Regions from separate parts of the Pedococcus sp. P2_E2 genome, predicted to be linked through region 1. Evidence: predicted binding sites of a transcription regulator. Region 1 holds the regulator's gene; each other region holds the start of a gene.

What was found. Region 1 encodes LexA, which represses DNA repair genes until DNA is damaged. Its sites were predicted from a motif close to TCGAACANNTGTTCGA; they were not measured.
Region 2: AC1DWR_RS15020 (HNH endonuclease signature motif containing protein) is a predicted target of LexA. The motif match lies at 3,095-3,110, and genes of this name have one in related genera.
Region 3: AC1DWR_RS04255 (HNH endonuclease signature motif containing protein) is a predicted target of LexA. The motif match lies at 1,068-1,083, and genes of this name have one in related genera.

What each region holds. Positions count from the first base shown of each region.
Region 1 covers NZ_JBFUEM010000001.1:432,139-437,177, forward strand. The annotation lists gene AC1DWR_RS02040 (N-acetyltransferase family protein) at 1-530, shown strand, start outside; gene AC1DWR_RS02045 (DUF4259 domain-containing protein) at 600-1,013, shown strand; gene AC1DWR_RS02050 (hypothetical protein) at 989-1,201, opposite strand; gene lexA (transcriptional repressor LexA) at 1,413-2,138, opposite strand; gene AC1DWR_RS02060 (LysM peptidoglycan-binding domain-containing protein) at 2,394-2,792, shown strand; gene AC1DWR_RS02065 (hypothetical protein) at 2,899-3,396, shown strand; gene AC1DWR_RS02070 (winged helix DNA-binding domain-containing protein) at 3,494-4,645, opposite strand; gene AC1DWR_RS02075 (SRPBCC family protein) at 4,693-5,039, shown strand, end outside.
Region 2 covers NZ_JBFUEM010000006.1:372,254-377,292, forward strand. The annotation lists gene AC1DWR_RS15010 (LLM class flavin-dependent oxidoreductase) at 1-874, shown strand, start outside; gene rpe (ribulose-phosphate 3-epimerase) at 957-1,613, shown strand; gene AC1DWR_RS15020 (HNH endonuclease signature motif containing protein) at 1,657-3,087, opposite strand; FMN riboswitch at 3,302-3,430, shown strand; gene ribD (bifunctional diaminohydroxyphosphoribosylaminopyrimidine deaminase/5-amino-6-(5-phosphoribosylamino)uracil reductase RibD) at 3,552-4,577, shown strand; gene AC1DWR_RS15030 (riboflavin synthase) at 4,577-5,039, shown strand, end outside.
Region 3 covers NZ_JBFUEM010000001.1:900,773-905,811, forward strand. The annotation lists gene AC1DWR_RS04255 (HNH endonuclease signature motif containing protein) at 1-1,060, opposite strand, end outside; gene AC1DWR_RS04260 (FMN reductase) at 1,245-1,892, opposite strand; gene AC1DWR_RS04265 (LLM class flavin-dependent oxidoreductase) at 1,889-3,043, opposite strand; gene AC1DWR_RS04270 (CapA family protein) at 3,143-4,297, opposite strand; gene AC1DWR_RS04275 (chorismate-binding protein) at 4,333-5,039, shown strand, end outside.

The sequences.
Region 1 (5,039 bases):
ATGCCCCGGACAGCGGCCGCGCAATCGTCGTCCGTGATGCGACGCAGGCGGACCTCCCCGCGATGGCCGCCATCTACGACGAGCAGGTCCGCACCTCGCTGGCGACCTTCGACACCGAACCCCGCGGCGCGGCATACCTCGGTGAGAAGCTCGCCGCCACCAGTGCGGGCAACGTCGGCAACGTCGTCCTCGTCGCCTGCACGGACGAGCAGCTGCTCGGGTACGCGTTCTCCGGCCCCTTCCGCCCGCGGCCGGCCTACGACGGCACCAAGGAGGTGTCGGTCTACCTCGCGGAGGGCGCCCGCGGTCTCGGCCTCGGACGGACCCTGTATGCCGCGCTGCTGGCGCGGCTGGACGCCGCCCCCGAGGTGCACACCCAGGTGGCCGTGATCGCGCTGCCGAACGACGCCAGCGTGGCGCTGCACGTCGCGTGCGGCTTCGAGCGGGTGGGAGTGCTTCGCGAGGTCGGACACAAGTTCGGTCGTTACGTCGACACGGCCTGGTACCAACGGATGACTCCGCACGAGTAGGACTGGCGTGTCGCTGCGTCTCTTGGCACCCTCGAAGGAGCATCGTTCGCACGCTGTGGAGGTTGGGAGATGGGCGCCACCGGAGCCGGGCCGTTCGAGAACGACGACGCGCTCGACCTGCTCGACGAGCTCGAGGAGTCCGAGCACGACGTACGACGCAAACGGGTCGAGGCGGCCCTCGACCAAGTGGTCCGCGCGCGGGGGTACATCGAGGCGCCGACCATGTCGCAGGCGGTGGCGGCAGCGGTGCTCGTGGCTGCCTGCGACGACTTCGAATCCGTCGTGGGAGAACGCAATGTGCCCTGGTGGGTCGACGAGGAACCCATCGAGGTGGACGAACAGCTGGAGGAGCTCGCCACGCGGGCACTGCACCGGGCGATGCAGTCAGACGACAACGAGCTGTGGGAGCTGTGGGCCGAGGGTGACGGCGGCGAACGCTTCGCCACCAAGATCACGCACTACCTCGACGCGCTGGGTGACTGAGCGGGGGAATGGGCGGGGGACTGGGCGGGGAGCTGACCCTGTGCCCGACAGATCCCGAGAGCCGCGTCGATCTGGTCCAGGTTCAGCTGCGAGCAGGCGTGGCTCGCGGCGTCGATCAGGTCCGCGAGCAGTTCGATCTCGGACCCCAGCACCTGGTCGGTGAGATCGGGGTCGGGTTGGGCCTCCATGTGTAGAGAACGCTCCTGCGAGTCGCCTGTTACGGGGCACGTGACGCACACGGGCCCGCGAGGTCCGCTTCGGTCCGTTCGGGCGAATGAGCCATCAGCCGAACGGATGATGGGTCGACTCGTGCCGGCCCCACTATGCGCCTGCACGCACGTGTGCCGCGGCGCGCACGAGGCGCTCCGCGGCACACGTCGCCGGACCTGAGGGTCGAGCTCAGACCCGACGAAGCACCGCCGTGACCTTGCCGAGGATCGTGGCGTGGTCTCCGTCGATGGGGTCGAAGGCGGCGTTGTGCGGCATCAGCCACACCTTGCCGTCCTTGCGCTTGAAGGTCTTGACGGTGGCCTCGTTGTCGAGCATCGCCGCGACGATGTCTCCGTTGTCGGCCGTGGGCTGCTGGCGGACGACGACCCAGTCGCCGTCGCAGATCGCTGCCTCGATCATCGAGTCGCCGACGACCTGGAGGAGGAACAGCTGGCCCTCGCCGACGATCTGCCGGGGGAGCGGGAAGACGTCCTCGACGGTTTCCTCGGCGAGGATGGGCACACCGGCGGCGATGCGCCCGAGCACGGGCACGTAGGTCGCAGCCGGGCGCTGGTCACCAGACCCGGTCTCGTCGTAGGTCGCCGTCTCGTCCTCGGCGGAGGCGCCGCCGCGGTAGCCCCGCATGTCGGCGGGGGAGTCGGGCGAGACCACCTCGATGGCGCGCGGCCGGTTGGGATCGCGGCGCAGGAAGCCCTTGCGCTCGAGGGTGGAGAGCTGGTGGGCGACCGAGCTGGGAGAGGTGAGGCCGACCGCTTCGCCGATCTCGCGCAGGCTCGGCGGGTAGCCGCGCCGGTCGACCGAGTTGCGGATCACCTCGAGCACCCGTCGCTGCCGGACGGTGAGCCCGTCACCGCGATCGCGGTCGGGCAGTTCCTTGACGTTGTCGTCGCTCATGCCGCTTCCTCACTTGAGCAGTTTCGGGTGCAGGTGCAGGTCAGGTGCCGTATGCCGGGTGCTCGCGGAGCCGTTGTCAGTGCCCTCTGATGTGCTTGCGGCATGAACACAGCGTATGGCCTTCGAACGCCTGTGCCAAACATGTGTTCGACGCGTGTCTTGATTGATTCGAACATGCGTGCTAGAAATCAGTCAAGCAGTTCTTCGCACATCCGTTCGAGGAACGCAGCAGAGCACGTCACGATGGAGGACCTGATGAGTGCAGCAGTCGCTTGGGACGTCGCCCCCGCACCGGTGCGGGTCCCCGTTCGCCCGGCTCGCCCCCGCCTGGTCTCGGTGCCCACCGGCCCAGAGGTCGCCCTCGCTCCCGCCGCCCCGCTGCGCCTGACCCGTGCAGCCCGGCTCGCGATCACGCTCACCGTCGTGGTGACGGCCGTGGCCCTGGCGATCGCCGTGTTCTCCGGTGGCGCGTCCGCCACCGTGATCGACCACTCCACCACGGTGCAGTCCGGTCAGACCCTGTCGCAGATCGCGGTCGAGCAGCTCCCGCAGCTGTCCATGGCCGAGGCGGTCGCCCAGATCCAGGTCGCCAACGACCTGACCGACAGCAACGTCCACGCCGGTCAGACGCTGCTCATCCCCGCCGTCGGCTGAGACCCGCCAGCTGCCGACTGAGCGCGTCGGTCGAGTGGCCTACGCATTTCGCGCTACGCGATAACCACGATGCGCTGGGCGCGAACCTCGTAGGACCGTGGTCGGCATGCACACCACCACACGGATGGCGGCCGTCCTGGCCGCAGCTGCCGGAGCAGTGACCTTCTCGGTCCTCCCGGCCACCGCCGCGGCGGGAACTCCCACCTCGTTCACCGTCGACACCCAGTTCGTGGACGGGCCCAGCGACATCACGGCCGCGACTGGTCCGCTCTCGTCCTGCACCCAGGTCACCGACCTCGAGAACGCCGCCGACCTGCGGACCCACAACCAGCTCGTCTTCAGCGGGGTCAAGCAGCTCACCTGTGGCACGGCGACGGTGACCGTCGGCTACCAGGCCTTCATCACCCTCCCCGCGTTCCAGAACCCGAACGTGCTCCCTGAAGGCGGCGGCTACCGGACCTTCGGGGACTGGTGGGTCATCGACTCGACCCTGCCCGGCGTGAGCTCGGGCGGCGGCAAGCTGGCGGGCGACAACCGCACGTGCACGCTGGATGCCGGTTCAGTCGGCTGCATCACCGACACCTTCCGGGGCTTCGCCTCCTAGACCCCGCGCCGCCACTTCTGTGACGTGATCCTGCCGATCACGAACTGACGCACCCTCGAGGGGACAGGGGCGCGGGGGACGGTGGCGGGCCGACCGCTCAGCGGTCGGCCCGCTTCGGCCTGCGTGCTGGGTGGCCGAGCTCGCCGCCCCAGAGGTGCGGGGTGCCCTCGTTCTCGACCAGGGACAGGTCGCGTCCGAGGAAGCCAGCGAGGCGCTGGGCCGCCACCCTGACCTGGGTGCGCCCGCGGGTCGAGACCTCAGGAGCGAGGTGCACCTCGACCTGCACGGCGTCGGGTCGCACGGTCCGTTTCCAGAGCCCGACGTTGGTGCCGTCGAGCACCACGCTCGCCCAGAACGGGTCGGTGTGTTCGGCATAGGGGTGGCCCGGCAGCGCTGAGAAGTTCACCTGCGGATAGGTCAGCACCGCCTCGTCATAGGTCGGGAAGAGGTAGGCCGCCGGGGCGCCTCGACTGACCCGTCGCACCTGCGTGGGGTCGAACCAGTGCGGGATGCCGTCGATCTCCACTTCCTCCAGGTGGTCGCCGAGCTGCGCGAGCGCTGCCTTGGTGTCGCTGACCGTCATGGTGGCCCACCGGGTGAAGTCCTTGACCGAGGCAGGCCCGTGGCCGCTGAAGAACCGTCGGACCAGCTCCACGACAGCCTCGTCCCGGCTGCGTTCGGGTGTCGGCGCGATGACCTCGTCGACCAGGGCGTACGAGTGGTGGACACCCTTCATCGGCCCTGAGCAGACCAGGCCGCGCATCTCCGCGACGATGAGCAGGTGGCCGAGCTGTTCGCCGGGCTTGATGGGTGAACCGCGCTCGACGAACGCCTCACCGAGCTCGGGTCGAGTGAGGAAGTTCTTGTCCTGCAACAGGTTTGCGAGCAGCTCGAACCCGTCGCCGAGCCGCTTGGCCTCGTCGAGACCAAGCTGGCGGTGCCGCGCTCCCATGCTCGACAGCACGCGCGGCGAGGTGAGGGCGAGGATCCAGCGCAGGTCCTCGGGAGCGACGAAGTGCCACGTCGGCCGCAGGATGTGGGTGCGCAGGAAGGCGCCGGCGTCGAACTCACGCTGCACCGCGGCATACCGGTCCTTGCGGGAGCGCATGGCGAGCGAGAAGAAGGCGTGGTCGCGCTCCTGGCTCTGCACACAGGTGAGCAGTCGCACGACGTCGGCGGCGCGGGGCAGCGGCGCCGAGCTGAGCCGCTGGGTGGCCAGCCGCTGGGCGAGGACGCTCGCGTGATCCATGGCGTCATCCTCTCGAATACCGCCGACAGGTGCGCGACCATGGAGGGGTGGAGCAGAGCACGACGGTCGACATCGCCGCCCCGCCGGAAAGGGTCTGGGAGGTGCTCACGGACGTCGAGCACTGGTCGGACTGGACCGCCTCGGTGCGCTGGGTTCGCCGCCTCGAGGACGGCCCGTTGCGGACGGGCTCGGCGGCCAAGATCAGCCAGCCCAAGGTCCCGACGGTGGACTGGGTCGTGACCGAGTTCGACCCGGGGCGGATGTTCACGTGGGTGTCGGCCGGCCCGGGGGCGCTCACCACGGCGAGGCACTCGGTGGAGGCACTCCCCGGCGGTGGCAGCAGGGTCCGGCTCTCGGTGGAGCAGAGTGGGATCGTGGGTTCGCTGGTCGGGCG
Region 2 (5,039 bases), on a different contig from region 1:
CCTCATCGCGATGGTGGCCGCCGCCACGGAGCGGATTCGCGTCGGCTCGGGCGGCGTCATGCTGCCCAACCACGCACCACTGGTCGTGGCCGAGCAGTTCGCCCTGCTGGAAGCAGCGCACCCGGGGCGCATCGACCTCGGGATCGGACGTGCCCCCGGCACCGACCCGGTGACCAGCTACGCCTTGCGACACGGCGCAGGCGGGGTCGACCAGGACGCGGTCCAGCGGTTCCCTCAGTACGTCGACGACGTCATGGCCCTGATGTCCCCCGAGGGCGTCGGCATCAGGGTCGGCGGCGACGTCCACCCCTTGCACGCCACTCCCCGGGCCGCCTCGGCACCCGACGTCTGGCTGCTCGGGTCTTCCGACTACTCGGCGCGCCTGGCGGCGGAGCGCGGCCTGCCGTACGTCTTCGCCCACCACTTCTCGGGGCGCGGCACGGCAGCAGCCCTCGACCTCTACCGCGGGGGCTTCAGGCCCTCCGCCGCGCATCCGGAGCCACGCACCTTCCTCACGGTCAACGTCGTGGTGGCGCCCAGCCAGGTCGAGGCCGAGCGACTCACGCTGCCGAACCTGGCGTCGATGGTGGCGCTGCGGACCGGCGGTCGACTTGCCCCGCAACTGCTCGTCGAACAGGCGGAGGAGGCCGGGATCGCGGACGGGCACCGCGATCTCGCCACCGAGATGCGTGGGCGTTGGGTCGTCGGCACTCCCGACGTCGTCGCCGAGCAGCTCACCGCCCTCGCTGCCGAGTACGACGTCGACGAGGTGATGGTCCACCCTGTCGCCGGAGCCATGAGCGGCACCCCCGCGGCCCTCGCACCGGCTCGCGAGGCGACGTTGGCGCTGCTGGCAGACGCGTTCGGCCAGTAGGTCGCATCCGCGTCCCCCACCTCCGCCGCCCCCGACGACGCCCGCCCCGTCGCCGCGTTCGCGGGCGGATACAGTGTCGGCCGTGCAGATCTCGCCGAGCATCCTTTCCGCCGACTTCGCGAACCTCGAGAGCGAACTGGGCCGCATCGCCAACGCCGACTGGGCGCACGTCGACGTGATGGACGGCCACTTCGTGCCGAACCTCACCCTGGGGCTCCCTGTCGTCGAGGCCCTCGCGAAGGTGAGCCCGATCCCGCTGGACTGCCACCTGATGATCGACGACCCCGACCGCTGGGCCCCCATGTATGCCGAGGCGGGCGGCGCGTCCGTCACGTTCCACATCGAGGCCGCTCGCGACCCGCGCGCCCTGGCGAAGAACCTCCGCGCCCTGGATGTCAGGGCGGGCATGGCCATCAAGCCGGGCACCCCCTTCGCGCCCTACGAGGACCTCCTGCCCGACCTGGACATGGTGCTCGTCATGACGGTGGAGCCCGGTTTCGGCGGGCAGTCGTTCATGGCCGACCAGATGCCGAAGGTGGCCCAGGTGCGCGAGGCGGTGCGGCGCCTCGGTGGCGAGGTCTGGGTGCAGGTCGACGGGGGAGTGTCGGCCAAGACCATCGAGCAGTGTGCCGAGGCAGGTGCCGACGTGTTCGTCGCGGGATCGGCCGTCTACGGCGCCGAGGACGCAGCTGCCGCGGTGGACGAGCTGCGCGCCCTGGCGGCGACGCACGCCCACTGAGCAGACCGGCATACTCGTCGGTCCCGGCCGTGTCCTGGGGCCGTCAGCCGGACTCGTCCCAGCGGCGGATCGCGTCGAAGGGGTCGCGCTCGATCACTGCTGGCCCGGCGGGGGACCTCTCGGCTGCGCCTGAGACAACACGCAGTCGCGGCGTGAAGGTGTCCTCGAGCTCGCGATCGGAGGGAATCTCGATCTCAGCCCAGCGAGCTCGTTCCCCCGACGGTGGTCGGTAGGTCGTGACCCTGTCGTCGCACTCGCGCGAACCCTCGTCCGGTGGGGCGAGCTCGTCAGGCCCTGGCGGTCGCAACTGTGGCCCGTAGCGATTCACTACGACGAGCCCATCGTGGCGAGTCGGGTCTCCTGTGACGCTGAAGTCCCCGCGATCGATGGCGTCGTGGTGGAACGGACAGAGGCTGATCTGGTTGTCGTCGTCTGTGGCGCCACCGTGGGCCCAGTCGTCGAGGTGGTGGATCTCGACGAACCGGGTTGCGGTGCATCCTGGAAACCGGCATCCGCGGTCGCGGTCCTCGATCAGCCTGCGTGAGCGCCGGGGGAGGATGCGCATCGTGCGGCCGACGCTGATCGGTCGCCCCTGCGTCTCCCACACTGGCTGGAGCGCGCCGTCCGTGAGGAACCGCTTGACGAGCCGCGTCGGGATGGCGCCCCCGCCGTTGATCCAGGCGCCGTCCGTGTCCAGGTGGAGGTAGACCCTGTAGTGGCTGGCGCGGCTCGTGGAGGCAACGCCGGCCAAGGACCGCTGCGCGACCTCCGCGAGGCCATCCGCGTAGGTGGGTTGAGGGGCTGCAGGCGGGTCGCCGTCCCGCTGCTGGAGGAACAAGGCGTCCTTGGCCTCCTTGACGGCCTGTTCGACGAGCGCCCCGATCGTCGCGGGCGCGCTGTAGCGGAGCTGGAACCGGCCATCTCGGTCGTAGTGCATGGACAGCTCTGGCTTGGCACACGCACGACGCTCAGACTCGCCTTGCGGGCCGCTCGGATGGTCGAGCGCGACAGGATCCGCAGACACCCCGGGGGACGCGGACTCCACCTCGGTCGCAGGGTCGCGGAACGCGTGTCGGCTCACGGCGCGGCGCAGCTGCGGCACCGTGGCGTGCCGAGCCAGGTGGGTCATCGACGCCTGGTGGCTGGCGGGCACGTGGTGAGCCACGACGGCAGCCGCATCGAGCGACAGCTCACCAGCGCTCACCGCCGCGGCTGCATCCGGCAGCTCCGCGCGGCGTCGGGCCACCGCGACGACGTCGCGGGCGTGCGCGGGGGACAGGCCGGCTCGGACGATCAGGTAGTGCTCGGGGGAGCGGAAACCGCCGTCGCCCCAGTGCCCACCCTCAATCAGCTTCGCGACGATGTCGACCAGCTCGGCGTGGGCCCGGTTGAGCCGCCCAGCCACCATTGCCGTGCGGGTCCAGAGGTCCTGCTGGACCTCCTCCCGCTGCGTGGCGATAGCGCTGACCGACATGGCTCAATCGTACACCTGTTCGAATGGCAACGACAAGACCATCCACAACCAATTCTGTTGTGGCGCAATCCATTTCGCGGCCCTACCCATGTCAGAGGTAAGTGGTAGAGGCTCAGGCAGAGCTGGCAAGTGTTCTCCTGGCTGCCCCCTTCGTGAGGACCGTCACGCGGACGGGACGGCGCGCACCCACCCGTGCTGAGGCATACTGGACAGTGACGTGCTCCGGGGTCGGTGTAATTCCGAACCGGCGGTGACAGTCCGCGACCCGACCGCAGCCAGCGGCCGGTTGACTGGGTGGAACTCCCAGACCGACGGTGAAAGTCCGGATGGTAGGCAGCACGCGACAGCGGGACCAGTGGGTTCGCAGTGCGGCAGTTGCCGACCCTGCGTTCCGACCCTCGCCAGCAGGCCCGCCTGCACACCCCCGGAGCTCAGCCGACACGGTTTCGAGCAAGGGCAGGACAGTGGCAGAGCACTCCGCGACAGACACGGCGATGATGCGTCGTGCCCTGGGGCTGGCTGCCCATGGCCCCCGGGCCAACCCCAACCCACGCGTCGGGTGCGTCCTCGCGGACGCCGCCGGCGACGTCGTGGCCGCCGGCTGGCACCGCGGCGCGGGGACGCCCCACGCCGAGGCCGACGCCCTGAGCGCCGCGGGGGACCGCGCGGCGGGGTGCACGGCCTACGTCACCCTGGAGCCGTGCAACCACAGCGGGCGGACCCAACCCTGCGCGGCGGCCCTGCATGCCGCGGGCGTGGCTCGGGTGGTCTATGCCCAGACCGACCCCAACCCGGCCGCCGCGGGTGGGGCCAAGTGGCTGCGCAGGAGGGGTGTCAAGGTCGAAGGCGGCCTGCTGGCCGACGAGGCACAGGCCCTGAACGCGACGTGGACCCATCTGGTCACCACCGGGCGCCCGTGGGTGACCTGGAAGCTCGCGACCACGCTCGACGGTCGCAGTGCGGCGGCTGACGGGACCAGCCAGTGGATCACCGGCGAGGCCGCCCGGGCCGACGTCCACGAGCAGCGCTCCCGCAGTGGGGCGATCCTCGTGGGGACCGGCACGGCGCTGCTCGACAACCCACAGTTGACCGCGCGACGTCTCGACGGCTCGCTCTACCCCGAGCAGCCGATCCGGGTGGTCATGGGCGAGCGTGACCTCCCGCCGGACGCCCGTGTGCTCGACGACGCGGCTCCCACCTGGCAGCTGCGGACGCGCGACCCCAAGGACGTCCTGTCGGCGCTCGCCGAGGCCGAGGTGCACCACCTCTGGCTCGAGGGGGGTCCCACCGTCGCGGCTGCGTTCATGGCGGCCGACCTGGTCGACGAGCTCGTGGCCTACGTCGCGCCCGTCCTGTTGGGGCGCGGCCGCCCGTCGGTCAGCGACCTGGGGATCACGTCGATCGACCATGCGCTCCGCCTGCAGCCGACCGACATCACCCTGATCGGCGACGACGTGCGGATCACGGCATCACTGAAGGGGGCTCGCTGATGTTCACGGGAATTGTCGAGGAGCTCGGCCGGGTCGTTGCCCTCGACGCGGGTGCCGACTCGGCCCGACTGACGGTGGCCGGACCACTCGTCACGTCCGACGCCGAGCACGGCGCCTCCATCGCCGTCAACGGCGTCTGCCTGACCGTCGTGGAGCACGACTCCGAGCAGTTCACCGTCGACGTCATGGCCGAGACCCTCGACCGCAGCAGCCTCGGCACCCTCAGCGCCGGCGACCCCGTCAACCTCGAGCGCGCCATGGCAGCCTCGAGCAGGTTCGGCGGCCACATCGTCCAGGGCCACGTCGATGGCACGACCCGGATCCTCGCGCGAACGCCGGGGGAGCGGTGGGAGGTCGTGCAGTTCGGCCTGCCGAACGCCCTGGCCCGCTACGTCGTCCAAAAGGGGTCGATCACCGTCGACGGCGTCAGTCTCACGGTCTCCTCCGTCGACGACGCGACGT
Region 3 (5,039 bases), 470 kb from region 1:
CGAACCGGGTGGCCGTGCAGCCCGGGAAGCGGCAGCCGCGGTCGCGGTCCTCGATGAGCCGACGCGACCGACTCGGCAGGATCCGCATGGCGCGGCCCACGCTGACCGGCCGGCCATCGGTCTCCCAGACCGGCTGGACCATGCCGTCGGAGAGGAAGCGGCTCAGGAGTCGCTGCGGGATCGCTCCGCCGCCGTTGATCCAGGCGCCATCGGTCGACAGGTGCAGATAGACCCGGTAGTGACTGGACCGGCTGGTCGACGTCACGGTCGACAGCGCCCGGTGGGCGATCTCTTCGAGGGCATCGGCGTACGTGGGACGGTCCGCCCTGGAATCGTGCACCAGCGGGACGACGGACGCCCCCTCGCCACCACTGGAGCCCTGCCCGCTCTTCGTGTCTTCGGGCGGTGCCGCGCCAGTCTGGGCGATGAACAGCGCGTCCTTGGCTTCCTTGAGTGCCTGCTCGACCAGGGCTCCGATGGGAGCCGGTGCGCTGTAGCGCAGCTGGAACCGGCCGTCGCGGTCGAAGTGCATGGACAGCTCAGGACGCGCGCAGGCTCGACGTTCCGCGTGGCCCTGTGCGACGGAGGCGTCTGTCGGCGAGCTCGGCTCGTTGGGCTCCGCCGGGTCACTGTCGCCAGGAGGAACGGTGAACGCGTGTCGCGAGACTGCTCGCCGCAGCTGCGGCACCGTCATGTGCACCGCCAGCTCACCGACCGACCGCTGGTGCGACGCGGGCACGTGGTGGGCGACGACAGCGGCCTGGTCCAGCGACAGGGCACCTGTCGCGACCGACCTGGCCATCGTCGGGAGCTCAGCTCGCCGCCGCGCCACCGCGACCACGTCTCGCGCGTGCGCCGGCGACAGCCCTGCCCGCACGACCAAGTAGTGCTCGGGGGAGCGGAACCCGCCGTCGCCCCAGTGGTCGCCCTCGATGAGCTCGGCCGCGACGTCGACCAGCTCCGCGTGGGCGCGGTTCAACCGGCCGGCCACGGTCGCGGTGCGCGCCCAGAGGTCGCGCTGGACCTCGTCACGCTGCTCGGCAATCGGGCTGATCGACATGTCGCAATCGTACAGGTGTTCGAGCTCCTTCGCAAGCGCCGTAACTGGGAAATTGGTTGCAGCGCAATGGAATTCATCGCAATGGGACTGTCGGTGCCACGTGCTAGGTGAGGTTGGTGCCGTGGTTCGGGAGTCTGCCGACGGAGGCGGTGATGACGTCAATGCCGTCGGCTCCTAGCGCGTCTCAGCCGGCGAGCAGCTCCTCGAACGGCACCGGATCGGCGAACTCGTCGACCCGAGCGGCCCTTGACGCCGACCCAGGCGCCGCGCCGCCGGTGACGAGGTCGGCGAGCTCGCCCGCGGCGACGGTGATGCGGCTCGACAAGCCGGCATCCACGGTGCCGCCCGTGCCCCAGTCCTCAGAGGCCGCGAAGACGCCTGTCGGCACCGTGACCGCCTTGAGGTAGGAGAACATCGGTCGCATGGCGTGCTCGAGCACCAGGGAGTGGCGGGCCGTGCCGGCGGTCGCCGCCATGAGCACCGGGGTGCCGCGCAGGGCCGAGTCGTCCAGGACATCCACGAACGTCTTGAACAGTCCGCTGTAGGACGCCTGGAACACCGGCGTCACGGCGATCACCGCATCAGCGTCGCGGACGGCGTCCAGGGCCAGGCGTAGGCCGCCGGTGGCGAAGCCGGTCAGCAGGGTGTTGGCGAGGTCGTGGGCGTGCTCGCGCAGGTCGACGAAGGTCACCTCCGCCTCGTCGCCGCGTTCGAGCAAGGCGTCCTGGGTGGCGGTGGCCAGCCGCTCGGCGAGCAGTCTCGTGGTGCTGGGCTGGCCCAGCCCGGCCTGCACGACGACGATCTGCCGGGCACTCGTCTGCTGGGAGCTCATCGGGTGACCTCCAGGTCCTGCGTGGCGGGAGTGGTGGCGGAAGTGGTGGCGTGCGTGGCGGGGCGCTCGGTGGCGTGCCTGGTCGCCGCGGCCAGTCGGCTGGCGTGAGTGGGGGCGTCCGGAACGTGGGCCGGCTTGCGCGCAGCCGCGATCTTCCGCAGCTCGGGCACGACCTGGGTGCCCAGGATCTCCACCTGCTCCATCACCGTCCGGTGCGGCAGCCCTGCGTGGTCGAGCAGGAACAGCTGGCGCTGGTAGTCGCCGACGGAGTCGGCCATCGCGGCATACCGCTCGATCACCTGGTCGGGCGAACCCACGGTGAGGGGCGTCTCCCGGCTGAAGTCCTCCAGGGACGGTCCGTGACCGTAGACGGGTGCGTTGTCGAAGTAGGGGCGGAACTCGCGCACCGCGTCCTGGCTGTTGGCTCGCATGAACACCTGCCCGCCGAGCCCGACGATGGCCTGGTCCGCGGAGCCGTGGCCGTAGTGCTCGAACCTGCGACGGTAGAGCGCCACCATCTGCCGGGTGTGGCTCATCGGCCAGAAGATGTTGTTGTGGAAGAAGCCGTCGCCGTAGTAGGCCGCCTGCTCCGCGATCTCAGTGCTGCGGATCGAGCCGTGCCACACGAACGGGGGTATGCCGTCGAGCGGGCGTGGCGTGGCGGTGAAGGACTGCAGGGGCGTGCGGTGCTTGCCCTCCCACGTCACGACGTCCTCGGTCCAGAGGCGGCGCAGCAACGCGTAGTTCTCGATGGCCAGCGGGATGCCGTCGCGGATGTCCTTGCCGAACCACGGGTAGACGGGGCCGGTGTTGCCGCGGCCCATCATCAGGTCCACGCGGCCGTCGGCGAGGTGCTGGAGGGTCGCGTAGTCCTCCGCGATCTTCACCGGGTCGTTCGTCGTGATGAGAGTCGTCGAGGTGGACAGCAGGAGCTTGTCGGTCTGCGCCGCGATGAAGCCGAGCGTGGTGGTGGGGGAGCTGGGCACGAACGGAGGGTTGTGGTGCTCACCGGTGGCAAAGACGTCCAGCCCGACCTGCTCGACCTGGCGTGCGAGCTCCACGGTGTTCTTGATCCGCTGGTGCTCGCTGATGGTCGTGCCGGTGGTCGGATCCATGGTCACGTCACCGACGGTGAAGATTCCGAACTGCATCGGGCTCGCGCTCCTCGTGAGGTAGGTGGATAAGTAGTTGCGAATTCAACTACATGAACCGCGAGCCGCCGGGTTTCATTCCGGGCGCAGGCGCCTGGGTCACTCCGGCGTGGCATCCAGACGCGCGCACGCGCCGGCCTGCTGCCAGAGCCTGAGCAACCGGGCGCTGCTCGCAGCGTCGGGCTCGCGCGGTATGCCGTCCGCGCCGATCAGCATGGGGGTCCAGACGGCCTTGCGCACCGCACTCGACCTGCCGCGCTCGGTGCCGCGGGCGGCATCGACGTCGATCGACAGCGTCAGCACCCCTGAGCGGGCGTCCGGCTCGCGGCTGCGCCACCAGACGAAGTTCCCGAACCCGTAGTCGACGTACGCGCGCCCCAGCCAGCCCGCCCCGTTGACGCGGTGCGAGTGTCCGCCCACGACGATGTCGGCCCCGGCGCCCTCGAGCGCCTCGGCGGTCTGGACGGACAGCCGGTCGGGGCACGCCTGGTAGTCCAGACCCCAGTGCAGGAAGACGACGACGAGGTCGTACTTCGCGGCCGCGGCCGACACAGCCGACCGGAGCCGGTCCACCGGACTCGCACTGGCGATCCCGCCCTTGCCCGGACCCGCCGAGTAGCGCGCGAGCGTCATCTCGAAGACCTCGGAGGCACCGAACACCGCGACTCGGAGCCCCTTGGCCCGCAGGATCGCGGGGGCGAAGGCCTCCTCCTGGTCCTTGCCGATGCCGACGATCGGGACGGGACTCGACTTCTTGGCCGCCAGGGTGTCCACGAGTCCCACGGGCCCGTAGTCCACTCCGTGGTTGTTGGCCATGCTCACGGCATCGATCCCGGCGCTCTTGATCGTGTCGAGCGCCGACGCCGGAGCGCGGAAGTGGAACTCCTTGCCGATCTTGGTGCCGCGCTCGGTGATCGCCGTCTCGAGGTTGACCATGGCCAGGTCCGCTGCACCGAGCGAGGTCTGCAGCTCGTCCAGTCCGTGGGGGTCGCGGGCGAGCGGGGCCAGGTAGTCCTCGAAGTGGACGTCCCCGGCGAACGCCATCGTCAGGGTGCCCGCGTCCGAGGTGGGGAGCGTGGTCGTCGTGGGCGGGGCCGGTGTCGTCACTGGAGTCCCACCGGCCGTCGTCGAGGTACTCGCGGGCGGCCGGGTGCTCGCAGGACGAGGGGGTGGTGCACCGTCGCAGGCGGTCGCGGCCAGCGCCACGGCCAGGGCCGCGACGGGGGCGGCCACACCTGGGGAGAGAGGGCGCATGATCGGTGAGTCTAGGTCGGCCTAGGATCGCCATCGTGGAGGCGGCGACGGGGCACGCACGGTTCGGCGACCTGTACGCCACCCGCCCCGTCGAGGTGCGTCACGACCTGGCGTCCCTGGAGTCGGGGTTCTGGGCCGTCGTCGCCGAGTTCGAGGGCGACGTCACCGCCGTCCGCTTCGCCGACGTCACCCGGTATGCCGCGCCCCCGACACCCGCGAGCTGGTCGCCTCTCGAAGGGGAGTGGGAGAGCAGCCTGGACCGGGCGGCATACCTCGACGGGGTCGCGGAGATCCGGGAGCGGATCGCTGCGGGCACGGTCTACCAGGTGAACCTCTGCCGGGTGCTGTCCCACGAGCTCCCCGAGGGCGCTGACCTCGACGGCCTGGCGCGGCTGCTGGAACGGGGCAACCCGGCACCCCACGCGGGACGGATCACGGTGCCGTCCGTCGGCCTGGACGTCGTCTGCGCGAGCCCCGAGGCGTTCCTCCTGCGCGGCGGGGACCGGCTCGAGTCCCGTCCGATCAAGGGAACAGCGACGACTCTCGAGGCGATGCTGCCCAAGGACTATGCCGAGAACGTCATGATCGTCGACCTCGTCCGCAACGACCTGTCGCACGTCTGTCGGGAGGGGACGGTGCGCGTCGACCACCTCTGCCGCCCCGAGGAGCACCCTGGCATGGTCCACCTCGTGTCCGCTGTGTCGGGAGAGCTGCGCCCGGGGGTGGGGTGGCCCGAGGTGAT